Regions from separate parts of the Streptosporangium nanhuense genome, predicted to be linked through region 2. Evidence: predicted binding sites of a transcription regulator. Region 2 holds the regulator's gene; the other holds the start of a gene.
What was found. Region 2 encodes LexA, which represses DNA repair genes until DNA is damaged. Its sites were predicted from a motif close to TCGAACANNTGTTCGA; they were not measured.

Region 1: AC5L38_RS06180 (SAV_6107 family HEPN domain-containing protein) is a predicted target of LexA. The motif match lies at 11,770-11,785, and genes of this name have one in related genera.

The regions. Positions count from the first base shown of each region.
Region 1 is NZ_JCADBG010000002.1:281,541-296,542, reverse strand. Features, by position in the region: gene carB (carbamoyl-phosphate synthase large subunit) at 1-2,379, opposite strand, end outside; gene carA (glutamine-hydrolyzing carbamoyl-phosphate synthase small subunit) at 2,372-3,553, opposite strand; gene AC5L38_RS06215 (dihydroorotase) at 3,715-5,034, opposite strand; gene AC5L38_RS06210 (aspartate carbamoyltransferase catalytic subunit) at 5,034-5,963, opposite strand; gene pyrR (bifunctional pyr operon transcriptional regulator/uracil phosphoribosyltransferase PyrR) at 5,960-6,541, opposite strand; gene AC5L38_RS06200 (arginine deiminase) at 6,871-8,115, shown strand; gene AC5L38_RS06195 (hypothetical protein) at 8,297-8,572, shown strand; gene bldD (transcriptional regulator BldD) at 9,031-9,525, shown strand; gene AC5L38_RS06185 (PP2C family protein-serine/threonine phosphatase) at 9,743-10,873, shown strand; gene AC5L38_RS06180 (SAV_6107 family HEPN domain-containing protein) at 11,076-11,522, opposite strand; gene AC5L38_RS06175 (L,D-transpeptidase family protein) at 12,156-12,968, opposite strand; gene AC5L38_RS06170 (YbaK/EbsC family protein) at 13,088-13,564, shown strand; gene AC5L38_RS06165 (GNAT family N-acetyltransferase) at 13,967-14,515, shown strand; gene metF (methylenetetrahydrofolate reductase [NAD(P)H]) at 14,654-15,002, opposite strand, start outside.
Region 2 is NZ_JCADBG010000014.1:119,923-134,924, forward strand. Features, by position in the region: gene AC5L38_RS26060 (vitamin B12-dependent ribonucleotide reductase) at 1-2,653, opposite strand, end outside; gene nrdR (transcriptional regulator NrdR) at 2,739-3,200, opposite strand; gene AC5L38_RS26070 (LysM peptidoglycan-binding domain-containing protein) at 3,675-3,941, opposite strand; gene lexA (transcriptional repressor LexA) at 4,756-5,466, shown strand; gene leuS (leucine--tRNA ligase) at 5,721-8,189, opposite strand; gene AC5L38_RS26085 (hypothetical protein) at 8,743-11,556, shown strand; gene AC5L38_RS26090 (cytochrome P450) at 11,639-12,913, opposite strand; gene AC5L38_RS26095 (cytochrome P450) at 12,996-14,228, opposite strand; gene AC5L38_RS26100 (GMC family oxidoreductase) at 14,547-15,002, opposite strand, start outside.

The DNA of each region.
Region 1 (15,002 bases), on a different contig from region 2:
GTCGCCGGAGTGGATGCCGGCCTCCTCGATGTGCTCCATCACGCCGCCGAGGTAGAGCTCCTCGCCGTCGAACAGGGCGTCGACGTCGATCTCCACGGCCTCGTCGAGGAACTTGTCCACCAGCACCGGGTGGTCGCTGGCCGCGCCCGCCTTGGCCATGTAGGCGGCCAGGGTGTCGTCGTCGTAGACGATGGCCATGCCGGCGCCGCCCAGCACGTAGGAGGGGCGCACCAGCACCGGGTAGCCGATCTCGGCGGCGATGGCCAGCGCCTCGTCCTCCGTCACCGCGACACCGTGCTTGGGCGCGGGCAGGCCCGCCTCGGCGAGGACCCTGCCGAACGCGCCGCGCTCCTCGGCGAGGTGGATCGACTCGGGCGAGGTGCCGACGATCGGGACGCCCGCGTCCTTGAGCGACTGGGCCAGGCCGAGCGGGGTCTGGCCGCCGAGCTGGACGATGACGCCCACCACGGGACCGGTCTGCTGCTCGGCGTGGACGACCTCCAGGACGTCCTCCAGGGTGAGCGGCTCGAAGTAGAGGCGGTCGGAGGTGTCGTAGTCGGTGGAGACCGTCTCGGGGTTGCAGTTGACCATGACGGTCTCGTAGCCGGCGGCCGACAGCTCGAAGGAGGCGTGCACGCACGCGTAGTCGAACTCGATGCCCTGGCCGATCCTGTTGGGCCCCGAGCCGAGGATGAGGACCTTGGGACGCTCCCCGTAGGGGACCTCGGTCTCCTCGTCGTAGGTGGAGTACAGGTAGGGGGTCTGGGCGGCGAACTCGGCGGCGCAGGTGTCGACGGTGTTGTAGACCGGGCGGACGCCGAGCGCGTGGCGCAGGTCGCGCACCCGCGGCTCGGTCATGCCGCGCAGCTCGGCGATCTGCGCGTCGCTGAAGCCGAACCGCTTGACCCGGGTCAGCACCTCGGCGGTCAGCTGCGGCGCGTCGCGCAGCTCGGCGGCCACCTCGTCGATCTCGATGAGCTGGTCGAGGAACCAGGGGTCGACGGAGGTCGCCTCCGACAGCTCCGCGAGCGTGGCCCCGGCGCGGACGGCCTGCTGCATGGTGAACAGGCGCCCGTCGTGCGGGACCCGGCAGGCGGCCAGGAGCTCGTCCTTGTCGCCCGGCTCCCCGGCCCAGGTGAAGGAGGCGCCCTTCTTCTCCAGCGAGCGCAGCGCCTTCTGCAGGGCCTCGGGGAAGGACCTGCCGATCGCCATGGCCTCGCCCACCGACTTCATGTGGGTGGTGAGGGTCTGGTCGGCCCCGGCGAACTTCTCGAACGCGAACCTCGGCACCTTGACCACGATGTAGTCGAGCGAGGGCTCGAAGGACGCCGGGGTCTCCTTGGTGATGTCGTTGGGGATCTCGTCCAGGGTGTAGCCGATGGCCAGCTTGGCGGCGATCTTCGCGATCGGGAAGCCGGTGGCCTTGGACGCGAGCGCCGAGGAGCGCGAGACGCGGGGGTTCATCTCGATGACGACCATGCGGCCGGTGCGCGGGTCGACGGCGAACTGGATGTTGCAGCCGCCGGTGTCGACGCCGACCTCGCGGATGACCGCGATGGCCACGTCGCGCATGTTCTGGTACTCGCGGTCGGTCAGCGTCAGGGCGGGGGCCACGGTGACGCTGTCGCCGGTGTGCACGCCCATCGGGTCGATGTTCTCGATCGAGCAGACGATCACCACGTTGTCGGCCCGGTCGCGCATGACCTCCAGCTCGTACTCCTTCCAGCCGATAATGGACTCCTCCAGGAGCACCTCGGTGGTCGGCGAGGCGTCGAGGCCCGCGCCGGCGATGCGGCGCAGCCCCTCCTCGTCGTGCGCGAAGCCCGAGCCGACCCCGCCCATGGTGAAGGAGGGCCGCACCACCAGCGGGTAGCCCAGCTCGCCGGCGGCGGCCAGGCACTCGTCCATGGTGTGGCAGACGAACGAGCGGGCCGACTCGGCGTTGAGGCCGCGCTCGGCGGCGACCTTGGCCACGATGCCCTTGAACAGCTCGCGGTTCTCGCCCGCCTGGATGGCGTCGACGTCGGCGCCGATCAGCTCGACGTCGTAGCGCTCCAGGACCCCGGCCTCGTACAGGGAGATCGCGGTGTTGAGCGCGGTCTGCCCGCCCAGGGTGGGCAGCAGCGCGTCGGGCCGCTCCTTGGCGATGATCTTCTCGACGATGTCGGGGGTGATGGGCTCGACGTAGGTGGCGTCGGCGAACTCGGGGTCGGTCATGATCGTCGCCGGGTTGCTGTTGACGAGGATCACGCGGAAGCCCTCGGCGCGCAGCACGCGGCAGGCCTGGGTGCCCGAGTAGTCGAACTCGCAGGCCTGGCCGATCACGATCGGCCCTGAGCCGATCACCATGATCGACTGGATGTCCGTGCGCTTAGGCACCCTTGCTTCCCTCCGTACTCGTACTCGCGCTCGCGCTGGTGTTAGCGCTCACTCCACCGACCGTTCCCCGCTCGCCCGCCATCAACGCGCAGAAGTCGTCGAACAGGCCGGCCGAGTCGTGCGGGCCCGCCGCGGCCTCGGGGTGGTACTGGACGCTGAACGCCGGGCGCTCCAGCAGCCGCAGCCCCTCGACGCAGTCGTCGTTGAGGTTGACGTGGCTGACCTCCGCCCGCCCGTACGGCGTGTCGAACGCGCCCTCCAGCGGCGCCCGCACGGCGAAGCCGTGGTTGTGCGCGGAGATCTCCACCTTGCCGGTGCCCCGGTGCTGCACCGGCTGGTTGACACCCCGGTGGCCGTAGCGCAGCTTGTAGGTGCCCAGCCCCAGCGCCCGGCCGAAGAGCTGGTTGCCGAAGCAGATGCCGAAGAACGGCACGCCGGCGTCGAGGACGCCGCGAAGCGCCTCGACCGGGCCGTCGGCGGTGGCCGGGTCGCCCGGGCCGTTGGAGAAGAACACCCCGTCGGGACCGAGCGCGAGGATCTCCTCGGCGGTGACGGAGGCGGGCAGCACGTGCACCTCGCAGCCGCGCTCGGCCATCCGGTGCGGCGTCATCGCCTTGATGCCGAGGTCGACGGCGGCCACGGTGAACCGCTTGGGACCGATCGCGGGCACGACGTACGGCTTGGGGGTGGAGACCGCCCCGGCCAGGTCGGCGCCCTCCATCGCGGGGCTGTCCAGCACCCGCTCCAGCAGCTCCTCGACCGGCGCCAGGGCCTTGCCGGAGAACACCCCGGCCCGCATCGCCCCCCGCTCCCGCAGGTGGCGGGTGAGGGCGCGGGTGCCGGTGATGGCGATGCCGACGACGCCCTGCTCCCTGAGGTAGTCGTCCAGGGAACGGTTGGAGCGCCAGCTGGAGGCCGTCCTGGCGGGCTCGCGGACCACGTATCCGGCCACCCACACCCGCGACGACTCCGGATCCTCGTCGTTGACCCCGGTGTTCCCGATGTGGGGCGCGGTCATCGCGACGATCTGGCGGTGGTACGACGGGTCGGTCAGCGTCTCCTGGTAGCCGGTCATCCCGGTGTTGAAGACCATCTCGCCGAAGGTCTCGCCCTCGGCGCCGTAGGGGGTCCCGCGGAAGACGCGGCCGTCTTCCAGCACTAGCACTGCGGTCACTCACACACCCCGATCAATCTCGGTTACAGCTCCGCAAAGTATGAAATATCCGGCATATTGGGTCGCCGTCCCCCCGGCGAGCGGGACACCTCCGCGTCCCGAGGGGGTCCCGGGGGCCGCAGGGGTCGCGGCGGTCGCCCGGGGGCGGCGGACGGGAGCCCTCACGTGAGCTTTCCGTCCAGGACGGTCGGCCTGCCGCGCAGGAAGGTCGCCACGACGCGGCCGGGCAGCGTCAGGCCCTCGTAGGGCGTGTTCCGGCTCTTGGAAGCGTAGCCCGCCGGGTCGACCTCGGCACGCACCGACGGGTCGTAGAGGGTGATGTTGGCCGGGGCCCCGGCCTCGATCGGCCGCCCGTGTCCCTGGAGCCTGCCGATCCTGGCCGGGGCGACGGACATCCGCTCGGCGACACCGGCCCAGTCGAGCAGCCCCGTGTCCACCATCGCCTCCTGGACCACGGCCAGCGCCGTCTCCAGGCCGATCATGCCCATGGCCGCGGCGGCCCACTCGGTCTCCTTGTCCTCGACCGGGTGCGGGGCGTGGTCGGTGGCCACGCAGTCGATCGTGCCGTCGGCCAGGGCCTCGCGCAGCGCCTCGACGTCCGCGCGGGTGCGCAGCGGCGGGTTCACCTTGTAGATCGGGTTGTAGGAGCCGACCGGGGAGTCCTCGACCAGGTCGTCGGTGAGCAGCAGGTGGTGCGGGGTCACCTCGGCGGTGACGTCCCAGCCCTTGGACTTGGCCCAGCGGATGATCTCCACGGAACCGGCCGTGGAGACGTGGCAGATGTGCAGGCGCGAGCCGACGTGGGCGGCGAGCAGGCAGTCGCGGGCGATGATCGCCTCCTCGGCGACCGCGGGCCACCCGGTCAGGCCCAGCCTGCCGGAGACCGCGCCCTCGTTCATCTGCGCGCCCGCGGTCAGGCGCGGCTCCTGGGCGTGCTGGGCGACGACGCCGTCGAACGCCTTGACGTACTCCAGGGCGCGGCGCATCAGCACCGCGTCGGAGACGCACTTTCCGTCGTCGGAGAAGACCCGGACCCGCGCGGCGGAGTCGGCCATCGCGCCGAGCTCGGCGAGGCGCTCGCCGCCCAGGCCGACGGTGACGGCGCCGACGGGCTGCACGTCGCAGTGGCCCGCCTCCTGGCCCAGGCGCCAGACCTGCTCGACGACGCCCGCGGTGTCGGCGACCGGCTCGGTGTTGGCCATGGCGTGCACGGCGGTGTAACCGCCGAGCGCGGCGGCGCGGGTGCCGGTGTCGACGGTCTCGGCGTCCTCGCGGCCCGGCTCGCGCAGGTGGGTGTGCAGGTCGACCAGGCCGGGCAGGGCGATCAGGCCCTCGGCCTCGACGGTCTCGCCGCCGGTCAGCCCCCGGCCGATCTCCACCAGCAGGCCGTCGCGGATCAGGATGTCGGCCGGCTCGCCGCCGAGGATCCTGGCGCCCCTGATGACGATGCCGTCACGCGTGGCCCCGATGCGGTCGTTCATCAGATCTCTCCCCCGAGGTCGGCGCCGCCGAGCAGCAGATAAAGGACGGCCATGCGTGCGGTCACACCGTTGGCGACCTGCTCGACGATCGTCGAGCGCGGCGAGTCGGCCACCTCGGCCGCGATCTCCATGCCCCGGTTCATCGGGCCGGGGTGCATCACGATGGCGTGGTCGGGCATCTTGGCGACGCGGTCGCGGTCGAGCCCGTAGCGGCGGCTGTACTCCCGCTCGGTGGGGAAGAACGCCGCGTTCATGCGCTCGCGCTGCACGCGCAGCATCATCACCACGTCGGACTTGGGCAGCACCGCGTCGAGGTCGTACGAGACCTCGCACGGCCAGGAGCCCACCTGGACCGGGAACAGGGTCGGCGGGGCGACCAGGGTCACCTCGGCGCCGAGCGTGGCCAGCAGCAGCACGTTGGAGCGGGCCACCCGGCTGTGCAGCACGTCGCCGACGATGGTGATCTTCCTGCCGTCCAGCGGGCCCAGGCGGCGGCGCATGGTGAAGGCGTCGAGCAGGGCCTGGGTGGGGTGCTCGTGGGTGCCGTCGCCGGCGTTGACGACGCTGCCGCGCACCCAGCCGGCCAGCCGGTGCGGCGCGCCCGAGGCGCCGTGGCGGATCACGACGGCGTCGGCGCCCATCGCCTCGAGGGTGAGCGCGGTGTCCTTGAGCGACTCGCCCTTGGAGACGCTGGAGCCCTTGGCGGAGAAGTTGATGACGTCGGCCGACAGGCGCTTGGCGGCGGCCTCGAAGGAGATCCTGGTCCGGGTGGAGTCCTCGAAGAAGAGGTTCACCACCGTGCGGCCCCGCAGGGTGGGCAGCTTCTTGATGGAACGTTCCGAGATCTTCGCCAGCTCGTCGGCGGTGTCCAGGATGAGCAGGGCGTCGTCGCGGGTCAGGTCGGCCGCGGAGATCAGGTGCCGCTTCATCGGTCGTCCTCCTTCAGCAGCAGGACCGCGTCACGGCCGTCGTTCTCCTCCAGGTAGACCTTCACGCTCTCGGACTTGGAGGTCGGCAGGTTCTTGCCCACGTAGTCGGGGCGGATGGGCAGCTCGCGGTGCCCCCGGTCGACCAGGGTGGCGAGCTGCACGGCCTGCGGGCGGCCCAGGTCGTTGAGGGCGTCGAGGGCGGCGCGGACGGTGCGGCCCGAGTAGAGGACGTCGTCGACGAGGACGACCACCCTGCCGTCGATGCCCTCGGCGGGCAGCTCGGTGCGGCCCAGCGCGCGGGCGGGGCGCAGCCGGAGGTCGTCGCGGTACATGGTGACGTCGAGGGAGCCGACGGGCACCGTGCGGTCCTCGAACTGCTTGATGTGGGCGGCCAGGCGGCGGGCCAGGTGGACGCCGCGGGTGGGGATGCCCAGGAGGAGGACGTTCTCGCCGCCCTTGGTGCGTTCGAGGATCTCGTGGGAGATGCGGATGAGGGCCCTGTTGATGTCGGGCCCCTCCAGCACGGCGTGCGCGTTGCCCGGCGCATGCGGGAGCGAACGCGAAATGGCCTCGGCCAAGGAGAAACACCACCTTTCCCGCCTCACGGGACGGGTCTTAAAGGAAGTCAACGCCCTCACGGTACCAGCCGGGTGAAAACTCGCCCGAACAGGGGTCCGCCCCGCGAACGCCGAAGATCCGCCCGGCGATCTTCTCAAAAGAGGATAAATATCACGATCTTCGCTGACTTCCCCTTGGTTCTTTCGGGTATGCGCTTTACATCCGTACCAAGGCGAAGCGTGACGATCACGCCCCGGGCGCGGCCGGTCCGGCGGCCTCGTCGCCGGTCCCGCCGCCGGAGGCGCCCGTCACCGGACGCACCAGCCGTACCAGCCGCGAAGGAAGAGAAATGGCCTTTCACGTCGACTCCGAGGTCGGCCGGCTCCGCCAGGTCCTGCTGCACAGGCCGGAACTCGCCCTCAAACGGCTCACGCCGTCGAACAAGGACGACTTCCTCTTCGACGACGTGCTGTGGGTGCAGCGCGCCGTGGAGGAGCACGAGGAGTGGCAGAGGCTCCTGGTCGACCAGGGCGTCACCGTCTACATGCTCTCCGACCTGCTCCGCGAGACGGTCGAGATCCCCGAGGCGCGCAAGCACATCCTGGACGGCGTCGCCGACGAGCGCTACTTCGGCCCGATGGCCGTCGACGCCATCCGCAACGCGCTGGACTCGATGGACTCCGTCGTGCTCCAGCGCTATCTCACCGGCGGCATCACCAAGCGCGAGATGGTGGAGATGGGCACCGACCCCAAGAGCCTCGCCTTCCACACGCTCAAACCGGACGACTTCGTCCTGCCCCCGCTGCCCAACCACCTGTTCACCCGCGACACCTCCTGCTGGATCTACGACGGCGTCTCGATCAACGCGATGCGGAAGAAGGCCCGCCGCCGCGAGACCGTCAACATGGAGGCGATCTACCGCTACCACCCGGCCTTCGCGCCCGGCTACGACCGGCCCGGCGAGGGCGGCTACAACGTCTGGATGCCCGGCATCCCCGCGGCTCCCGCCACCATGGAGGGCGGCGACGTGCTCGTCATCGGCCGGGGCGCGGTGCTGGTCGGGATCAGCGAGCGCACCCAGCCCCAGGCGGTCGAGATGCTCGCGCGCAGCCTGTTCAAGCGAGGGGCGGCGACGAAGATCGTCGCGCTGGACCTGCCGAAGGCGCGGGCCTTCATGCACCTGGACACGGTCATGACCAACGTCGACGTCGGCGTCTTCACCAAGTTCGCGGGGCTGGGCATGCTGCCCTCCTACACGGTCGAGCCCGGCGACAACGAGAAGGAACTCAAGATCACCGACCATCCCCCGGAGGACATGCACCGGGCCATCGCGCGGGCGATCGGGCTGGACGACATCAAGGTCCTCAGCGCGAAGCAGGACGTGTACGCCTCCGAGCGGGAGCAGTGGGACGACGGCTGCAACGTGCTGGCCCTGCGTCCCGGCGTGGTGGTGGCCTACGAGCGCAACACCACCACCAACAACCACCTGCGCGAGAACGGGATCGAGGTCATCACGATCCGGGGCAGCGAGCTCGGCCGCGGCCGGGGCGGCCCGCGCTGCATGAGCTGCCCGCTCGAACGCGACGGCGTCTGACGCCCCTCCTCCCGCGGGGCGGACCCTCGACCGGGAGCCGGAACCCGGCGGGGAAACGCGACGCCCTCCTCCCGCGGGGCGGACCCTCGACCGGAAGCCGGAACCCGGCGGGGAAGCACGACGCCCCTCCCCCGCTGGGGCGGACCGTCACCGCACAGGCCCGGTGGAGGGGGAGGAACGGATGGCCTCCCTGACTCGCCGCCTGCTCCGTACCAAGCCCGCCGAGCAGATCGTCGCCGAGGGCGGCCACGGCGAGGGCGGCGAGTTGCGCAGGACCATGACCCTGTGGCAGCTGCCCCTGCTCGGCGCCGGCGTCACCCTCGGCACCGGCGTCCTCGTGATCCTCGGCCTGGCCGGCGTCACCTGGCCGGCCTTCGGGATCTGGACGGCGGCCGGCCTGCTCGCCTGCTTCCTCCACGGCCACCGCCACTCGCGCCTCGGCCGGGGCGCTCGGTGACCGGGGCCCGGCGGGCGGCTCGAACCGGCGCGCGGGCACGCTCGCGGCCATACGAGACCGTCGCGCCGGGTATCGCTCGCCGCCGCGCCTTTCAAGATCATACGCCTGTCGCGGGGGCCGGGAACGACGTCCCCTCGGATCCCGGATAAGAGGCGGAAATCCCGCGGAAGTGCCGGAAAAACCTGAGGTTTCGCGACGTGGGGTAGGACAAGTGCGGCGTTTGAGGCGGATCCCACCGGACCGGATTCGACATCTTTTTTCCAATCAGCTTGACCTTAGGCGCCCACAGCTTTACCGTCACTGTCCGTAACCACACCTCGTGGCGTTATCGGGCGAACCCCGACGCATCGGTCACCGAAGGTGCCTACCCCGGGCGCCAACCCGGTGAACGGGGCATAAGTTGCGAGGTAGCACAATCAAGTTGAGAGCACCACATAACAGAGCCGGGGGGCCACACCATGCCGTCTGAGTACGCCAAGTCGCTGGGTGCACGACTCCGCGCCATCCGCACCCAGCAGGGCCTGTCCCTGCACGGAGTCGAAGAGAAGTCCCGCGGGCGCTGGAAGGCGGTCGTCGTCGGCTCCTACGAGCGTGGCGACCGTGCCGTCACCGTGCAGAAGCTTGCCGAACTGGCTGATTTCTACGGGGTGCCGGTCTCGGAGTTGCTGCCGGGAGGTGCCGCTCCCAGCCCCCTGGGCCCGACACCGAAGCTTGTGATCGACCTTGAGCGTCTCGCCCAGCTCCCCAAGGAGAAGGCGGGCGCGCTCGCCCGTTACGCGGCCACCATCCAGAGCCAGCGTGGCGACTACAACGGCAAGGTGCTGTCCATCCGCCAGGAGGACCTGCGCTCCCTCGCCGTGATCTACGACAAGTCCCCCAGCGAGCTCACCGAGGAGCTCATCAGCTGGGGCGTCCTGGACCCGGAGGCTCGCCGAGCCGTCGAGTCCTTCTGACGACCCCTGACCGGTCGTGGGTGCGCCGGAACCGGCGTGCCCACCCCGCAGAGATTCCCGACTCTCAGCAGAACGTGCTCTTCGTCCCGCCCCTGGCCACCGCCATTGTGGTAGGAAAAGGCAAACATGCGTTTAGCGAGATGTGGTGGTCATGGCTTCGGGAGATGATCGGCTCGATCACTCTCGATCAAGCCGGAAGAACCGCCTCGGCGCCGTCATGGCGTCCCTGGGATCGACCAAGACTCGCGCCTTCCTGCGGTTGCTGACCTCGATCGGCACCACCAAGACCCAGGACGCCCTGAAACTCCTGCCGTTCGTCGTCATGGCCGTGGTCGCCCTGATCGACTTCGGCTCGGGCCCCACGGCCGGCCTCCTGCCGCTGCTCGCCCTCGGCCCGGCCTTCGCCAGCGTGGCGTGCGGCCTGGCCCGTACCACGGTGGTCGGCGTCGTCGCCCTGGTGCTGTGCTTCGCCCTCGGCCTCTACAACGACATCCTCTGGATGCCCCGCACCGACATCACCCTCCTCGCCATCCTCGGCGTCACCGTGGCCAGCGTGCTGGCCAGCGCCGGGCGGCTGCGCCACGAGCAGCAGCTCGCCGACGTGCGCTCGGTGGCCGAGGCCGCCCAGCGGGTGCTGCTGCGCCCGGTGCCCCGCCGCGCGGGACCGGGCATCGGCGTGGCCGTCTCGTACACCTCCGCCACGGCCGAGGCCAGGATCGGCGGCGACCTGTACGAGGTCGTCACCACCCCGCACGGGGTGCGGATCATCGTGGGAGACGTCCAGGGCAAGGGCCTGGAGGCCGTGGAGACGGCCGCCGTGGTGCTCGGGGCCTTCCGGGAGGCGGCCCACGACGAGAGAACGCTCCAGGGCGTCGTGGCGCGCCTGGAGAACGCCCTGACCCGCGAGCTGTCCGGCGAGCAGTTCGTGACCGCCGTGCTGGCCGAGATCAGCGGCGGTTCCACCATCACCGTCATCAACTGCGGCCACCCGGCGCCCATGGTCCTCGACGCCGAGGGCGGGATCTGGTTCGCCGACCCGCCGGACGAGGCGCTCCCGCTGGGCATGAGCGCCCTCAAGGCCAGCGAGCCGCAGCCGCACCACATCCCGTTCGAGCCGGGCGACCAGGTCCTCTTCTACACCGACGGGGTCATCGAGGCGCGCGACGGGGAGGGCGAGTTCTACCCGCTGCTGGAGCGGGCGCACCTGCTGGACGGCGACGACCCCCAGGGCTCGCTGGACGCCCTCCGCGCCGACCTGCTCGGCCACGTGGGCAGGCCGCTGGGCGACGACGCCGCCATGCTCCTCCTGCGCCACCGCGCCGCCCGCCAGAACTCCACGGCGGCGTGAGAGCGGCCCGCACGGGAACGGCCGGCGTGGGGACGAGCCGCGCATGAACGGGCGGCCCGGGGACGAATGGCCTGGGGGCGGGCGACGCGAAAAACGTCCCCGTACGTCCCGTGCCTGACCGGGAGGACCGGTGGCACCGGGACGTACGGGGACGGCGCCGGTGAGCCCGGGCGGCGACCCCGAACGGGAGGCCGCTCCGGCTCTAACCGGCTAGAGGGACTTGGCCGGGGAGCATGGGCTGGCTCGGCACGCCGAGCAGTTTCTCGACGGTGGTGACGAAACGCTCCGCCTCGGAGAGGAGCTCCTCCGCGTCGCGCGAGGACACCGTGCGGGTCAGGCCCGCCTCGGCGGCGGCCCGCTTGGCCGCGCTCGTCTCGAAGTAGGGTGCCCACTCGGCCAGGCGGGGCTCGGCCTCGGGCAGCAGCTCCCAGGCGCTGCGCAGCCTGCGCCTGCGGCCCTGCATGGGACGGGGACGGGCCGCCAGGACGGCAGCGGCCGCCCTGAGCGCGGCGAGGTGGGCCGCGACGTAACGCGCGGCGGAGGTCCGGGCGGCGGCGGCCTCTTCGAGGCAGTCGCGCGCGTCTGTGAGGTGCGCCCGCACCGTGGGGGACAACCGGGGCCCACCGGAATCGCTGAGCCGAGGGGTCATAGTGCTTCAGCCTCCTTGGTCGCAAGCGGCTCCGGCGTTTTCACCGGCGGTATCACACTCGCAGACCCCACCGACAAATCCACCGGACGGCCGGACGAGGAGCTTCCCCTCTCCCCGCCCGTCCTGACCTGGCCCGATCGTCTCCGCCGACGACGTGAACCTGATCGGCCGCCCTTGGACACGAGCCGCGAGCCCCGTGTCATCACATCGAACATAAATTCGATCACTAATACTGTCAAGTAAAACGGCGAACAAAAGTTCGATCTTCGGGTGTGTGAGCGCGCGAAAGGCCGTCGGAAGATCGACGTGTGAGCGCGCGGAAGACCCCACGGGAGATCGGCGCGTGAGCGCACGAAGGAGCACCGGGAGATCGAGGCGTGAGGACATACGAGGCCCCGGGAGAAGGCGCGTAAGGACACACGAAGCCCCGGGAGATCGGCACGGGAGCGTGCGAAGGGCCATCGGAAGGCCGACACGTGAGGACGCGAGGGCGCGTGAGGGCGCGTGAGGGCGCGTGAGGCCCGGAGAGATCGGCACATGAGTCAACACGAAAGGCCCCGGGAGATCACCGCCTCCCGGGGCCCGGTTCACGACCGGCGGGCTCAGTCCCGCCGCGTCGCCGGTTCCACCGCCCTAACGGACGAACCTGCCCCGGACGTGCACCGGGACTCCCGCGCCGAGCAGGCCGGGAAGGACCTCCGCCACGTGCATCGGCAGCCGTACGCAACCGTGGGAGGCGGGCGCCAGCGGCACGGAGAGCGCGCCGTGGAAGGCGATGCCCCCGTTGAAGAAGATCGGGTTGTAGAGCTGGCCCAGGTAGGACTTGTGCCAGCCGTCCCTGCGCCAGGTGGTCTTGTAGTCGCCCGTCGGCGTGCGGGCGTCGCCGCAGAACCGCTGGGACCTGCCCTCCCAGGTGGCCGTCTCGCAGTAGGAGATCCCGCTGCCCGAGGAGGTGTGGCTGATCAGCTTCACCGCACCGCCGACGTAGAGGACCATCACCTGCTTGGCGAGGTTGACCTCCACCCGGGTCGGCTTCCCGTTGGGAACGAGCACCTTCGGCGCCAGCGGGGCCTCCAGAGCGTTCCAGGTCCTGCGCGCCACGGTGCTGGTCGGGGTGACGCCGTTGACCTTCTGGAAGGCCCAGACCGCCGCGAGGGTCGCCCCGCCGTAGCGGCCGTCGATCCTGCCCGGGGCGTAGCCGAGCTCGGCCAGCCGGGTCTGGAGCACCTTCACCGCGGCGCCCTTCGCGCCGAGCTTGAGCGTCTTGCCCGGGGCGGCGAACGGGCTCGCCCCCGTCGCCGTGACAGCCGTGACGGCCGTGACGGCCGGGGAGGCCGAGGTCTGGGCCGCGGCGGCGCCCGCGGAAAGGGTGACGCCCGCGGAAGAGAGGAGTACGGCCCCCGCCGTCATCAGCGCGGCCACTCCCCGCCGCTGTCCAACCCCCACTTTCAATCAACTCCTCATATCACTATGGATCGGGTCAAGGGACCATAGCGCACGGCTTCCCCGTGCAGGACGCCGGTTATAAAGCGGCAATCAACGGTCAATCTGTTTAGAGTGGCCGCGTGCCAGAAAAGTTGCATCCGAACATCGAGAAGGTCGCCGCCGTCCTGCGCGAGCACGACGTTCCCGGCGAGATCGTCATCTTCGCGGAGGCCACCCCGACCGCCGCCACCGCGGCCGCGCAGCTCGGCTGCGAGGTCGGCGCCATCGCCAACAGCCTGATATTCGACGCCGACGGCGAGCCGCTCCTGGTGCTGACCAGCGGGGCCCACCGGGTCGACACCGACCTGATCGCCAGGACGGCGGGCGTGGCGAAGGTGAAGCGCGCCGACCCCGCCTTCGTACGGGCGGCCACCGGCCAGGTCATCGGCGGCGTCGCCCCGATCGGCCACCCCGCGCCGGTCAGGACCCTGGTCGACACCTGGCTGGGCAAGCACGAGGTCGTCTGGGCCGCCGCCGGCCATCCGCACACCGTCTTCCCGACCTCCTTCGAGGAGCTCGTCCGGATCACCGGCGGCGACCCCGTCGAGGTCGAATGACCGCTCCCCGGGACGCCTGAGCGCCGCACTCCCGAGACGCCCGGGACTCCCCGGGACGCCCCGCGCACGAGCCGCTCGACCGCGAGACGCCGCACCCCCAGATGCCGTACGCACGGGGCCCGCGACCACGGGACGCTCGCGAGGCCCCGCATCCGTAAGGACCCCGGCCGCGAGACGCCGTGGCCATGGCACGGTGCCGGGGGCCGCACGCCGTCGCATGAGCCGCGAGGGGCCGGTCAGGCTCCTCGCGGGCGGGTCAGGCTCCTCGCGGGCGGGTCAGGCTCCTCGCGGGCGGGTCCGGCGGCGGGCGGGAGCGGCCGGGAAACCCCGGGGCGGGCACCGGGCACCACTCCCGCCCCTCGCGCCGACCCGCGCCACGTCCGCCCTGCTAGGGTGCGACGCGTGATCGGACTGCGACGGATCGGCCCCGACGAGTTCACGCTCCGGCTGGACGCGGTCCTCCGCGTCTACACCGACGCGATGAACCCGCCCGCCGACCAGATCGCCGGGCGCAGGCTCATCATGGGAAACCACGCCACCCATCCCGCCTTCACCTGCCTGTTCGCCGAGCTCGCCGACGGCACGCCGGTGGGCATCGCCTACGGCTTCCACGGGGTTCCCGGCCAGTGGTGGCACGACGTGGTCAGGCGGGCCCTCGTGGAGAGGCACGGCGAGGGCAGCGCCCGCGGCTGGCTGGGCAACGCGCTGGAGCTCGCCGAGATCCACGTCCACCCCGACTACCAGGGGAAGGGCATCGGCCGGGCGATGATCACGGGTATGTGCGCGGGCCGCCTGGAGCGCACCGCCGTGCTGTCGACCCGCGACCGGCCCACCGCGGCCCGGCACCTCTATCGGAGCATCGGCTTCGTGGACCTGCTCACGCAGTTCGTCTTCCCCGGCGGGCACGAGCGCTACGCGATCCTCGGGACCCCGCTGCCGCTGGGCGGCTGAGCCACCGGCCGGCGACTCCGGGCACCCGCCGGCGGGACGCCCGTCTCCCGGGCGCACCGCGTACGTCCGCGACGAGCCCCGGCGGCCGGGCCCTGCCGGAGAAGGTCACCGGGTGCCCCCGCCGGGGGCACGACGGCGTCAGACGGACAGCGGAGCGGGCTGCGACGTGTGGTCGAGGGCCTGGAAGACCTCGCGGGTCGCGCTGGAGCGGTTGAAGGTGATGAAGTGGATGCCGGGCGCGCCCTCGTCGAGCAGGGTCTGGCAGAGCTCGGCGGCGTGCTCGATGCCGAGGCTGCGCACGGCGGCCGGGTCGTCGGCGACGGCCGCGAACCTCTCGGCCACCTCCGGCGGGAACGGCGCCCCGGAGAGCTGCTCGGACCTGGCGATGGTGCTCATCTGCGTGACGGGCATGATGCCGGGGATGATCGGCGTGTCACAGCCGCTGGCCGCCACCCGGTCGCGCAGCCGCAGGTAGTCCTCCGCGCGG
Region 2 (15,002 bases):
ACTCGATGGGGGCCGAGGTGGCGAGCTCGGCGATGACCTCGTCGGCGGTGTGGATCGGGGCCGGGTCCTCACCACGCTGCTGGGCGGCGCGCTCGGAGGCGGAGAAGATCCCGAGAGCGGCGCGGTCGTCGTAGGGCAGGTGGTCCAGGGCCAGGCGGCGGAAGATGTAGTCCATCACCGAGGCGGCGATGCGGACGTCCGGGTCGTCGGTCATGCCGGCCGGGTCGAAGCGCATGTTGACGAACTTGCCGACGTACGTCTCCAGCGGCACCCCGTACTGCAGGCCGATGGAGATGGCCACCGAGAACGCGTCCATGACGCCCGCGAGGGTCGAGCCCTGCTTGGACATCTTCAGGAAGACCTCACCGAGACCGTCGTCGGGGTAGGACGAGGCGGTCATGTAGCCCTTGGCGCCTCCCACGGTGAAGCGGGTGGTGGTGCTGGGGCGCTGGTTCGGCATCCGGCGCCGGGTCGGGCGGCTGATCTCCACGACCTGGATCTCCGGCTCGGCGGGCGCCGCCTTCTCCTCGGTCTTCTTGCCCGAGCCCGAGACCGAGAGGGGCTGGCCGACCTTGCAGTTGTCGCGGTAGACGGCCAGGGCCTTCAGGCCGAGCTTCCAGCCCTCCATGTAGACCTGCTCGATGTCCTCGATCGTCGCGGACTCGGGAAGGTTGACCGTCTTGGAGATGGCCCCGGACAGGAACGGCTGGGCCGCGGCCATCATGCGGACGTGGCCCATCGGGGCGATCGCGCGCTCGCCCATGGCGCAGTCGAACACCTCGTAGTGCTCGCGCCGCAGCCCGGGGGCGTCGACGACGTGGCCGTTCTCGGCGATGAACTCGACGATCGCCTCGACCTGCTCCTCCTGGTAGCCCAGCCGCCGCAGCGCGCGGGGGATCGTCTGGTTGACGATCTGCATGGAGCCGCCGCCGACGAGCTTCTTGAACTTGACCAGGGCGAGGTCGGGCTCGATGCCGGTGGTGTCGCAGTCCATCATCAGGCCGATGGTGCCGGTCGGGGCGAGGAGCGAGGCCTGGGCGTTGCGGTAGCCGTTCCGGTCACCGAGCCGCAGGCACTCGACCCACTGCCTGGAGGCCTCGCGGTGGATGGCCCCGTCGATCTCGTCGAACGTGCGCAGGGCGTCGTTCGCGTCGTTGTGCTTGCGCATGACCCGCTTGTGCGCGTCGGCGTTGCGGGCGTAGCCGTCGTACGGGCCCACGACCGCGGCCAGCTCGGCGCTGCGGCGGTAGGAGACGCCGGTCATCAGCGAGGTGATGGCCCCGGCGACCGCACGGCCGCCGTCGGAGTCGTAGGCGTGGCCGGTGGCCATGAGCAGCGCGCCGAGGTTGGCGTAGCCGATGCCCAGCTGGCGGTAGGCGCGGGTGGTCTCGTCGATCTTCTCGGTCGGGAAGTCGGCGAAGGTGATGGAGACGTCCATCGCGGTGATGACCAGCTCGGTGATCTTCACGAAGTTCGCGATGTCGAAGCTGTCGTCGTCCTTCAGGAACTTCAGCAGGTTGATGCTCGCCAGGTTGCACGAGGAGTTGTCCAGGTGCAGGTACTCCGAGCAGGGGTTGCTCGCGGTGATGCGGCCCGTCTCCGGGCTGGTGTGCCAGTCGTTGATCGTGTCGTCGTACTGGACACCGGGGTCGGCGCACTCCCAGGCGGCCTTGCCCATCTTGCGGAACAGCTCCCTGGCGTCGATCTTCTCGATGACCTCGCCGGTGAGGCGGGCGCGCAGGCCGAACTCCTCGCCGTTCTCCACCGCGCGCATGAACTCGTCGGAGACGCGCACGGAGTTGTTGGCGTTCTGGTACTGGACGGAGACGATGTCCTTGCCGCCCAGGTCCATGTCGAACCCGGCGTCGCGGAGGGCGCGGACCTTGTCCTCCTCGCGCGCCTTGGTCTCGACGAACTCCTCGATGTCGGGGTGGTCGACGTCGAGGACGACCATCTTGGCCGCGCGGCGGGTGGCGCCCCCGGACTTGATGGTGCCGGCGGAGGCGTCGGCGCCGCGCATGAAGGAGACCGGGCCGCTGGCGGTGCCGCCGCTGGAGAGCAGCTCCTTGGAGGAGCGGATCCGGGAGAGGTTGACGCCGGAGCCCGAACCCCCCTTGAAGATCACGCCCTCTTCCTTGTACCAGTCGAGGATCGACTCCATCTGGTCGTCGACGGCCAGGATGAAGCAGGCGCTGACCTGCTGCGGCGACGCGGTGCCGACGTTGAACCAGACGGGTGAGTTGAAGCTGAAGACCTGGTTGACCAGAGCGTGCTTGAGCTCGTGGTCGAAGATCTCGGCGTCCTCGTCGGTGGCGAAGTAGCCGTGCTCGACCGCCGTGCGGGTGTAGACGCCCACCACCCGGTCGACCAGCTGCTTGAGGCTCCACTCACGCTGCGGGGTGCCGACCGCGCCGCGGAAGTACTTGGTGGTCACGATGTTGGCGGCGTTGACCGACCACGACCGGGGGAACTCGACGCCGCGCTGCTCGAAGTTGATCGAGCCGTCGCGCCAGTTGGTCATGACGACGTCACGGCGCTCCCAGGTCAGCTCGTCATAGGGATGCACGCCTGGCGTGGTGAAGATGCGCTTCATCTTCAGGCCCTTACGCGGCCTCTTGCCCCCACGTGCCACCGCGCCGACAGTCTCCGTCATGACTTCCCCCTCCTGGGGCTCCGTAGAGCCCTCGAATCGGACCACACCAACGCGCCGCCTCAACCCCCGGCGCCCGGGGTCTGCATCAGTCCTGCTTGGTGGAGCGCTCCGCCCGGAGCCGCTCGATCTCCGCCTCGAAGTCGGCCAGGGTCTCGAACCCCCGGTAGACGGAGGCGAACCGCAGGTACGCCACCTCGTCCAGCTCTCGGAGCGGGCCCAGGATGGCCAGCCCGACCTCGTGGGCCGCGATCTCGGCGCATCCGGTGGCCCGGATGCTCTCCTCGACCCGCTGGCCCAGCTGCGCCAGGGAGTCCTCGCTGACGGCACGTCCCTGACAGGCCCGCCGGACTCCGGCGATCACCTTTTCCCTGAAGAACGGCTCCGTCACACCGCTGCGCTTGCTCACCATGAGCAGGACGGTCTCCTGCGTGGTGAACCTGCGCCCGCATTCCGAGCACGTGCGCCTGCGGCGGATGGCCCCGCCGTCCTCGGTGGCACGGCTGTCGATGACGCGCGTGTCCAGGTGGCGACAGAACGGACAGTGCACGTGTGTCGCCTCCTTGGACCAACGGATCGGCCGACCCACCTCACCTACCCACGGCGCGTATGAACAGACGTCCGCGCACATATCTTCGAATAGTCGAGATGCGGTAATGGAACCACAAGCTGTGGTGATGAGTTGCGATGCAGCCACTAGATGTTGTGGTCCAACCGTAGAAGTGCGCGACCATGAACGCAAGTTGAAACGACCTTGCGGGATGAAGTCGCTGATCAGCCCTCACATCGCGGCGTGTCGCCGCCGGGCGGGACCCCTCTCTCCCCGGGCGTCCCTTCCCTCACACACGCCCCGGGCGATCTGTCAGGTGGGACACCCCGTCACACCTCTCCCCCACCCGCCGCCCACCCTCCCGAACCCTTCCTCCACGTACGCCACCGCCCCGGCCCCGCCACGGGGGACAGGGTTCGCGACCCCGGCCCCCTGGTCCCGCCCGGGGACGAGGCCCTCGGGCCCCGGCCTCCTTCAGCGGACAAGGCCCTCGGGGAGGTAGAGCCGGGTCCCCGGCCGGACCTCCGGGCCGGAGAGCCCGTTGAGGTCCATGACGCGACGGACCATCGGGCCGGTGCCGGCCTCCTCCGTCAACGCGTCCGCGATCTCCCACAGCGTGTCGCCCGCGTGCACCGTGATCCGGGGCAGGCCCTCAAGGTCGGGCCGCCCGCCCGCGGAGGCCATGTCGATGCGCCCGCCGATCCAGAGCACCCCAAGGGTGAACAGCGCGAGCACCGTCACCGCCACAATCCTTCCACGCCTGGTGAGCCGGAGTGGCCGTCGGACGGCCGCCGGACGGGCGGCGCCGGAACGGCGAGCCCGCGCCACGGGGACCACCGCCGCCCCCCGCGCCCCTCCCGACCCGGATCCACGCCCGGATTCGCGCACGGATTCGCGCACGGATTCGCGCACTGCCCCTCGCCGCGGCTCACGGCCCGGCTCGCGGCCGGCTCCCCGGCCCGGCTCCCGACCGGGTCGCCGTCCTCGCTCACGCCCGGACGTCCGGCCCGGCTCACGCCTGGCGCCCTGCCCCGGCTCGCGCCCCGGCTCCCGCCTCAGCTCACTCCCGGAGGCCCGCTCGGCCCCCCGGCCGGCCCCTCGCCCGGGTGCCCGCCTCGACCCCTGCTCGCCCCCCTGCCCCGGCCCCGCCTCGGAGCCCCGCGTGGTCTCCCGCCTCAGCCCCGCCTCGGAGCCCCGTGTGGGCTCCGGCGCGGGGCCCGACTCCGACTCCGGCTCCGGTCGCGGAGGCGGCACGAGTCGCAGGCGTGGCGCCTCCGGTGATCGCCGCGCCGTCCGGGATCTCGGCGCGGTCCTGGATCGCGGTGTCGTCGTGGTCGGTTTCATGGTGACCCCCATCCCCTCGACCTGGCCGAACACATGTCGAAGAAAGATCGGCGAATCGAACACGATGTCGATCGAACTCCCGTACGATGTTGTACACCACGGCGTCGCCGATTTCGAGGACATTCGAACAATTGTTTGAATATGATCTTCGGCCGAGGTATGGTCGCTGTGTGCGACGTGTCAGATACAGACCGGGAGGCGAGGAGTTCGTATGAGCCAGCACAACGAGAACGGTTCGGCCGCCAGCGACCTGGCGGTTCGAAGGCGTGACTCCCTTGGCCTCACCCCCAGGCAGCGGAAGATCCTTGAGGTTATCCGCGATTCCGTGCAGCAGCGCGGTTATCCGCCGTCCATGCGGGAGATCGGCGAGGCGGTGCAGCTCACCAGCACCTCCAGCGTGTCGCACCAGCTGACGGCGTTGCAGCGCAAGGGCTACCTGCGGCGTGATCCGCACCGCCCCCGCGCCCTGGAGGTCCGCCTTCCCGGCGAGCCCGTGCTGTGGGTGGATCCCGACTCCGGTGAGGACGAGGCCCCGGTCAGCCGCCCGACCGCCGCCTACGTCCCCCTGGTCGGCCGGATCGCCGCCGGTGGTCCCATCCTCGCCGAGGAGAGCATCGAGGACGTCTTCGCCCTGCCCAAGCAGCTTGTCGGCGAGGGCACCCTCTTCCTCCTCCAGGTGACCGGCGACTCGATGATCGAGGCCGCCATCGCCAACGGCGACTGGGTGGTCGTACGCCAGCAGCCGGTCGCCGACAACGGCGACGTGGTCGCGGCGATGATCGACGGCGAGGCCACGGTCAAGACCTTCAAGCGCAGGGACGGCCATGTCTGGCTGGTCCCGCACAACCCCAACTACGACCCGATCCCGGGTGACGAGGCCACCGTGCTGGGCAAGGTCGTCGCGGTCCTCCGCAAGCTCTGAGCCACGGCCGCAGGCTCTCCTGAGTCACGGCCCTGCGCGGGCTCCGACGCGGGCGTTCCCGCGTGCTCCGGGCCGTTCCCCTCCCCGCTTGAGCGAGCGGTGAGTGGGGAGCGGCGCACTCCGGGGCACTCCTGGGCACGCCGTCCTGACGCGAGTTCCACACCCGCGCCTCCGGCCTCCACGCGACACGCCGGATGGGTGGTGTCCCGACATCGGGACACCACCCATCCGGCGTTCTCAGGTCTTCCGGCCGCCTACGGGACGATGTTGACCAGCTTGGGCGCGCGGACGATCACCTTGCGCGGCGCGCCGGACAGGAAGGGCCTGACCTTCTCCGACTCCAGGGCCAATGCCTCCAGGTCCGTCTCGGAGATCTCCGGGGAGACCTCCAGCCGGTCGCGCACCTTGCCCGCGACCTGGACGACGCAGATGACCGACTCCTGGACCAGCAGCGCCGGGTCGGCCACCGGCCAGCCCGCGGTGGCGACCGAGGCGGAGTGTCCCAGCCGCTCCCAGCCCTCCTCCGCCACGTACGGCGCGACCAGGGACAGCATGACCGCCAGGGCCTCGGCGGCCTCCCTGACCGCCGGGTCGGCCGCGCCCGGGCCGGAGTCGATGGCCTTGCGGGTCGCGCTCGTCAGCTCCATCATGCGGGCCACCGCGACGTTGAAGCGGTGGGAGTCGACCAGCGTGGTGACCTCGTCGACGGTGTGGTGGACGACCTTGCGCAGGTTCAGGTCTCCGGCGGTGACGTCCGCGCCGGGCGCCGAGGCCGCGCCGGCCTCGGCCATCACGCGGAACGCGCGGGCCAGGAACTTCTGCGACGCGGCCGGGGAGACGTCGGCCCAGTCGATGTCGTCCTCGGGCGGCCCGGCGAAGACGACGGTCAGCCTGACCGCGTCGACACCGTAGGCGTCGATCTGCTGACCCAGGTCGACGCCGTTGCCCAGCGACTTGGACATCGCCTTGCCCTGGTTGATGACCTGCCCCTGGTTCAGCAGGCGGGTGAAGGGCTCGACGAAGTCGATCATCCCCATGTCGTGCAGGACCTTGGTGAAGAACCTGGCGTACAGCAGGTGCAGCACGGCGTGCTCGACGCCGCCGACGTACTGGTCGATCGGGCCCCACCTGCGGACGCGCTCGACGTCGAACGGGCCGTTCTCGTACGCCGGGTCGACGTAGCGCAGGAAGTACCACGAGGAGTCGACGAAGGTGTCCATCGTGTCGGTGTCGCGCCTGGCCGGGCCGCCGCACTTGGGACAGGAGACGTTGACCCAGTCCTCGGCCGAGGCCAGCGGGGAGACGCCCTTGGGTGCCAGTGCCTCGCCGCGCATGTCGGGCAGGGTGACGGGCAGCTGGTCGTCGGGGACGGGGACCTCGCCGCAGTCGGCGCAGTGGATGATCGGGATCGGGCAGCCCCAGAAGCGCTGGCGGGACAGCAGCCAGTCGCGCAGCCGGAAGTTGACCGTGAACCGCCCGGTGCCCCGCTCGCCGAGCACCTCGATGATCTTCCGGATCGCCTCGGCCTTGGCCAGGCCGTCCAGCGGGCCGGAGTTGACCATCGCGCCGTCACCGGAGGTGGCGACACCGGTCTCGCCCGGATCGGCCAGGCCGGTGTGCACGACCACCCGTACCGGCAGGTCGAAGGCACGGGCGAAGTCCAGGTCGCGCTGGTCGTGCGCGGGCACGGCCATGATGGCGCCGTGGCCGTAGTCGGACAGCACGTAGTCGGCCGCCCATACCGGCATGCGCTCGCCGCTGACCGGGTTGACGGCGTACCGGCCCAGGAAGACGCCGGTCTTCTCCTTCTCGGTGGACAGCCGGTCGATGTCCGACAACTTCGACACGCTGGTCCGGTACGCCTCGAAGGCCTCGCGCCGGTCGTCGGTGACGATCTCCTCGGCCAGCGCCGCGTCCGGGGCGACCACGAAGAAGGTCGCGCCGTACAGGGTGTCGGGGCGGGTGGTGTAGACGGTGACCGGCTCGTCGCGGCCCTCGATCACGAAGTCGACGTCGGCGCCCTCCGAGCGGCCGATCCAGTTGCGCTGCATGGCCAGCACGCGCTCGGGCCAGTTGCCCTCCAGCTGGGCCATGTCGTCCAGCAGCCGGTCGGCGTATTCAGTGATCTTGAAATACCACTGCGTCAGCTCCCGGCGGACGACCTCGGTCCCGCAGCGCTCACACCTGCCGTCCTTGACCTGCTCGTTGGCCAGCACGGTCTGGTCGTTCGGGCACCAGTTGACCAGGCCGCCCTTGCGATAGGCCAGGCCGCGCTCGAAGAAGCGGTTGAACAGCCACTGGGTCCACCTGTAGTACGAGGTGTCGCTGGTGTGCAGGCGGCGGGACCAGTCGAAGGAGATCCCGTAGCGCCTGTAGGAGCCGGCCTGGGTCTCGATGTTGGCGTAGGTCCACTCCGCCGGGTGCGCGTTGCGCTTGATCGCGGCGTTCTCGGCGGGCAGGCCGAAGGAGTCCCAGCCGACGGGGTGCAGCACGTTGTAGCCGCGCTGGACCCAGTAGCGGGAGATGACGTCGCCCAGGGCGAACGCCTCGGCGTGCCCCATGTGCAGGTCACCCGAGGGGTAGGAGAACATGTCGAGCATGTAGCGCCGCTCACGCGGGTCGGCGGGGTCGTCGGAGGCCCGGAAGGGGTCCAGTTCCTCCCACCTGCGCTGCCACTTGACCTGCAGGGCCTGCGGGTCATAGTGCTGCTCGTCGCTCTGCATGTCGGCTCGCTCGCTCACGTCGGTTTCCTCGGGGTGTGTCTGCGTGGATGGTCTGAACCCGTCCGGCCCAATGCAAAAACCCCCCGCTCACGCGGAGGGCAGCCGCATCGGCAGGGCGCTCAGGGACGGGGACGCCGATGCGGCCCGATAAGCAGGGTCGCGGCACGCATAGACCAAGACTATCGCAGCCCGCAAGCCGTATTCATGGCCAGGGAAAACGAGGCCGATCATGACAACCCGGGGACAGGATCAGGTCAGGTCGGCAGAATGGGGGTTTGCGCACCGGCCGGGACAACGAGACTCGATGGCTATACGCCTGTTGTGACCTCGTATGTCTCTCGCGTTTACTCTTTTAACCGTGGCACATTCAGCAGAGCCGGGGCAGGGCCCGGATCCGATGGAGGTCGGCCTGCCCATGCAGGATCCACCGACCGACCCCACCGGACTCCAGTTCAGGGGGGCGTTCTCCGGTTTCCCTGCGAGCCCCCCCGTCTCACGTGAGACCATGCCCAATACGCCTAATTCGGGCACCCGCGCGGGAGGTAAGGAAAGCATGGCCTCGGAGCAGTCCAGCCAGTCCCACCTGCCTTCGGCATGGCCGGAGGCTGCCGAGCCGTCGCCCTCGTGGCCGAACGACCCCCTCGGCGCCGGTGCCCGGCCGCCCCGCCCGCAGGACGAGCCGCAGGGCGGCAACGGCTCCCCGTGGCAGACCTCACCCGGCGGCGAGGGCCAGCGCCCCTCCCCCGGCGGCAGGCCCCAGAGCCCCCAGCCCCACGACGACGGCCACGCGCGGAGCCGGCAGGCCGACGGCTGGACCCAGGCGACCGGTCCGCAGAACAACGGCTGGGCGCAGGCGTCCAGCCCCCGGAGCGACAGCTGGTCGGAGGCCTTCAGCCCGCGCAACGACAGCTGGGCGCGGGCGTCGAACCCCCAGGGCGACGGCTGGTCCCAGGCATCCGGCGCCCAGGGCTCCGCGCAGGGGCCCGGTTCACAGGGGTCCGCGCAGGGGCCCGGTTCACAGGGTGACGGCTGGGCGCAGGCATCGGGTTCGCAGGGGTCCGGCTCCCAGGGTGACGGCTGGGCGCAGGCATCGGGTCCGCAGGCGTCCGGCTCCCAGGACGCCGACAACCGGCACCAGACCTCCCCCGGCAACGGATGGCCGCAGCCCGCCCCCTCCCAGGACGGCTGGGCGCAGGCCGCCGCACCGTCCAACGACGCCCGGCCCGGCGCCACGCCTCCCGACGGAGGCCGTACGCAGAGCCCGCAGGCCGACGGCTGGGCGCAGGCGTCCAACCCGCGCGACGACGGCTGGGCGCAGGCGTCGAACCCTCAGGCTGACGGCTGGGCACAGGCATCCGGCTCCCAGGGCGACGGCTGGGCACAGGCCTCCGGCCCGCAGGGGGCCGGTTCACAGGGTGACGGCTGGGCGCAGGCATCGGGTCCACAGGCGTCCGGCTCCCAGGACGCCGACAACCGGCACCAGACCTCCCCCGGCAACGGATGGCCGCAGCCCGCCCCCTCCCAGGACGGCTGGGCGCAGGCCTCCGGCCCGCAGGCCGACGGCTCCCCGTCCTCCCCGAACAACGGATGGCCGCAGGCCACCCCGTCACAGGACGGCGACACCCGGCACGCCCCCACCCCGCAGGCCGACTCCTCCAACGGCTGGGCCCAGGCCACCGCGTCGCCCAACGCCGGCTGGCCCAGCACCACGCCCCACGACGACGGCCGTACGCAGAGCCCGCAGGCCGACGGCTGGGCCCAGGCGACCGGCCCGCAGAACAACAGCTGGGCACAGGCGTCCAACCCACAGGGGTCCGGCCCGCAGGGGTCCGGCCCGCAGGCCTCCACCCCGCAGGGGGACGCGCACCGGCAGGGCTCCGGTGCGGCGGCGGGCGAGACCTGGCAGGCCACCGGAGCGGGGCACGACGCCCCCGCCTGGCCCCCGGCACAGGCGGCGGAGAACAGCGGGTGGCCGCCGCCCTCACCCGCGCAGGCGGAGAACCACTGGCCGCCCACGTCCCCGGCGGGCGGGAACGCGTGGCCTCCGGCCTCCTCCCCGGGGAACGGGAGTCCCGCCGATGCGCAGACCTCGGCGTTCACCCCCTCGTGGACGGGCGCCGACGCCCCGGCGGCTCCCTTCGGGGGTGCTAACCCGGGCCCCGCCCAGGGAAGTGCTCAAGGCGCTCCTTCCGGCGTCACCCCCGGCGGCCCCCCTTTCGCGGGCGCCTCACCCGACGGCGGCCCGGACGACGGGAACGGGCGGCGCAGCTACGGCGTGCCGGACACCCCCGCCATGTGGGCCCTGGCGGCGAACGCGGCGGCCACCGGCGCGTCCTCGCCCCAGACAGCCCCCGTCCACCCCGGGGCGGCCGGCTCCCCGCCGCCGCCCCAGCCCGGCCACGCGGGTCAGCCGGGTCAGCCGGGTCAGCCGAACCACCTCGGCCAGCCCGGACAGCCTGGGCACCCCGGTCAGCCCGGTCAGCCCGGCCATCACCTGAGCCGCGACCCGTCCGACCCGAACAAGCCGTTCGTCACCGCGGGCCAGATCAGCGGCCCGAAGACGCCCCCGCCCGAGCGCCAGCAGGAGCTGTGGAACACGGTCTTCGGCGACAACTACCAGGCCATCGAGGACGAGGACGAGCTCGGGGAGCAGGGGCGGCCGGTCTGGATCTTCGCGCTGGCCGGGTCCGTGGCCATCGCGCTGCTCGGCGCGGTGCTCTGGGCGTTCCTGGCCGGGCCGCTGGCCGGCGGCGAGGAGATCGCCTCCGACCCCAAGCCCTCGGCGACGGCCACCAAGAAGCCGGCCAAGCCCGCCGCCGTCGGCCGCCTGCCGCGCTTCACCGGCGACGCGTCGCCGGTGGCCGGCACGCTCACCGACCAGCAGGCGGGCATCACCCTGGCACAGCTCGGCGCCCCCTGGCGGCAGGACCAGCGGCCCGGTATGCCCGCCACCTACGGCTTCACGACCCGCCAGTACCTCCCGGCGGGTACGGACTCCACGGGCAAGACCCAGTTCGCGCAGCTGATGTCGGGCCCGCTCTCCCCGCGCCTGAAGAGCAAGTACACCTCGCCGGAGAACCTCGCACCGGTGATCAACGCGGTGGCCTCCAGCGGGCGCAACAAGTTCTTCCCCGAGGACAACACCGCTCGCAAGACCGCCCAGCAGACCCTGTCGGTGAACGGCCTGCCCGGTCAGCTCGCCGCGTACGAGATCACCTCGGGCGACTCCAAGACGACCATGGTCGTGGCGGCGGTGAGCACCGGCGCCGACCTGCCCTCGATCGTCTACATGTCGGTGCCGGACAGCAAGAAGGAGCTGCTCCCCGACATCAACACCGTCTTCAAGTCGATCCGGGCGGCGGGGTAGCCACACCCCGCGGGCCGCGCGGCGGGGTGGTGGCCACCGCGGGCCCGGCGGGCTCCGGAAGACCCTGAGGGCCGCGGAGAGCTCAGAAGGTGCACTCCATCCGCTTGATCCCGTTGATGAAGCTGGAGTGGAGCCGTTCGGGAGAGCCCCCCTCGATCGTCGGGACGCGGCGGAGCAGCTCGCGGAACATGACCGTGATCTCGCGGCGGGCCAGGTGGGCGCCGAGGCAGAAGTGCGGTCCCGGGCCGCCGAAGCCGATGTGGGGGTTGGGGTCGCGGGTGATGTCGAAGCGGAGCGGGTCGGTGAAGACGCTCTCGTCGCGGTTGGCGGCCCAGTAGTAGAACACCACCTTCTCCCCGGCGCGATAGAGGTGGCCGTTCATCTCGTGGTCGCGGGTGAGCTTGCGGCGCATGTAGTTGACCGGTGAGGCGAGGCGGACGATCTCCTCGACGGCACCGGGCAGGCGCCCGTCGAGGTCCTGCAGCAGCAGCTCCCGCTGGCCGGGGTTCTCGGTGAACAGGCGCAGGCCGTGGGAGATGGCGTTGCGGGTGGTCTCGTTGCCCGCCACCACCAGCAGGATGAAGAACGAGCCGAGCTCCTGCATCGTCAGCTTCTCACCGTCGATGTTGGCGTTGACCAGCGATGAGGTGAGGTCGCTCGTGGGGTGTTCCGCCCGGTGCGCGGCGAGGTCCTGGACGAGTTGCTGGAGCTCCATCCCCGCGGTCAGCAGCCTCTCCGCGACGGTGTTCATGTCGGCGCCGACGTACTCGGGGTCGAAGCCGCCGAGGATGACGTTGGACCTGTCGAAGACCGTGCGGTAGTCCTTCTCCGGTATCCCCATCATGTCGCAGATGATCTTCAGGGGCAGCTTGGCGGCCACCTCGGTCACGAAGTCGCAGCCGGGCCCCTTCGCGATCAGGTCGTCCACGATCCGCGCGGCCGCGGTGTCGACGTCGGCCTCGAACTGCTTGATCATCTTCGGCGTGAACGCCCGGGAGACGATCCTGCGCAGCCTCGCGTGCCGGGGATCGTCCATGTTGATCATCGAACCGAAGTACTCGGCGAACTCGGCGGGCATGTCGAGGATGTTGGTGGCCCCGCCGTCCCCCGAGCAGAACACCTCGGGGTTGCGGCTGGCCTCCAGGATGTCGGCGTGTTTGACCAGCGCGTGGTAGCCGACCCCTCGCGGGATCAGCGAGACCTCCATCTCCTGGTAGAAGACGGGACGCTCCAGCTCCCGCAGGAGCCGGAAGGCGTGCTCCCGGTCCCGCATGGGCCTGGCCCAGAAGTCGGAGTCCGACAGGTCGAAGTCGTCGGCGGAGACGATCGGCTTCCGCTCTACTGGCGTCACGCTCATGGCGCCCATCATTTGGGAAAGCAAACGCTTGCGTCAATGAGGCGTCCCCCGGCCGCTTCGGGAGGAGACCCCCTGGCCGCCCTCAGAAGTCGCAGTCGAGGTGCTTGATCCCGTTGATGAAGCTGGAACGCAGACGGTCGGGCTCCCCCGCGGAACGGATGCCGGGCAGGCGGGTGAACAGCTCGCGGAACATCACGGTGATCTCGCGGCGGGCCAGGTGGGCGCCCAGGCAGAAGTGCGGCCCCGGACCACCGAAACCGACGTGCGGCCCCTCGGTGCGCCGGATGTCGAAGCGGTACGGGTCGGTGAAGATGTTCTCGTCGCGGTTGGCCGCCCAGTAGTACAGCAGGACCTTGTCGCCCGCGCGGTAGAGGTGGCCGTTCATCTCGTGGTCGCGGGTGAGGCTGCGGCGCATCCAGGCGACGGGCGACGCGAGGCGGACGATCTCCTCGACGGCACCGGGCAGGCGCCCGTCGAGGTCCTGCAGCAGCAGCTCCCGCTGGTCGGGGTTCTCGGTGAACAGGTGCAGGCCGTGGGAGATGGCGTTGCGGGTGGTCTCGTTGCCCGCCACCACCAGCAGGATGAAGAACGAGCCGAGCTCCTGCATCGTCAGCTTCTCACCGTCGATGTTGGCGCTGGTCAGGGCGGTGATGAGGTTGTCCCCGCCCTCGGCGGCCAAGGAGATGACGAGGTCCTGGAGCCCCTGCCCGGCGCCGAGGAGCAGCTCGGCCGCGCGGCTGACGTCGGCGATGAACTCGGGGTCGCCGCCCGACAGGATGATGCTCGTGGCGTCGAAGACCGCCTGGTAGTGCTCGGGGCCGATGCCCATCATGTCGCAGATGATCTTCAGGGGCAGCTTGGCGGCCACCTCGGTCACGAAGTCGCAGCCGGGCCCCTTCGCGATCAGGTCGTCCACGATCCGCACGGCCGCGGCGTCGACGTCGGCCTCGAACTGCTTGATCATCTTCGGCGTGAACGCCCGGGACACGATCCTGCGCAACCTCGCGTGCCGGGGATCGTCCATATTGATCATCGAACCGAAGTACTCGCCGAACTCGGGGCCGAGGTCCTGGATGGAGGTCGCCCCCCGGCCCGAGGAGAAGATGTCGGGGTGGCGGCTGGCCTCGATGATGTCCGCGTGCCGCACCAGGGCGTAGTAGCCGGGGCCGGGCGGGGCGAAGGGGATCTCGGGCTCGGCGAAGAGGAGGGGGCCCGGCTGCGCGCGGAGCACCGCGAAGGCGGCCTCCCGCTCGGCCATCGGCCGCTCCCAGAAGGAGATGTCCGACAGATCGATGTCCGCGAGTGAAACCGTCATGCCAGCCTCCACTAGAACCGCATTCTGTTTTATGGATCCTGCCACAGGACCCTCGGCTCAACCAGGCCCGGAACGAGATCGTCGATCTTCCCGGAGCGCTCCCGATGCGGGAAGCGCCCGGCCTGGGAACATGCTCCCCCCTGGAGCCCGGCGAAAGGAAGGCCATGGCCTGACCGAGCTGGTCCGTCCACGCGGGCCCGTACCGGAGACGTCCCGCCGGCGGGCCTCTCAGCGGCTCCGGCCGCATGGCGACGTGGCCCGATGGCCGGCGAGCCTGGCGGTCAGCGGGCCGGCGGTGACGGGGACGGGGACGGGGGCTCAGCGGTCGGCGGTGATGAGATCGGCGGCCCTTTCGGCGATCATGACGGTGGGCGCGTGGGTGTGTCCCCGGGTGATGAGCGGCATGATCGAGGCGTCGGCCACCCGCAGGCCGGCGATCCCCCGGACCCGCAGGGCCGGGTCCACCACCGACCCTGGATCGTCGCCCATCCGGCAGGTGCCGACCGGATGGTAGAGGGTCTCGCTGCGCTCGCGGATCCAGCGGACGAGCTCCTCCTCGCTCCTCGGGTCCCAGTACGGGTCCATCGGCGGCCCCGCGAGCGGCCGGAGCGCCTCGGTGCCGAACAGCTCCCGAGCCTTCCGCAGCCCGGCCACCTGCCTTTGGACGTCCGCCTCCGCCGTCAGGTAGCCGGGATCGATCACGACGTCCCGGCCGTCCAGCGAGAGGCGCCCGCGGCTCTCCGGCCGGAGCAGGATCGAGGCGATGGTCAGGCC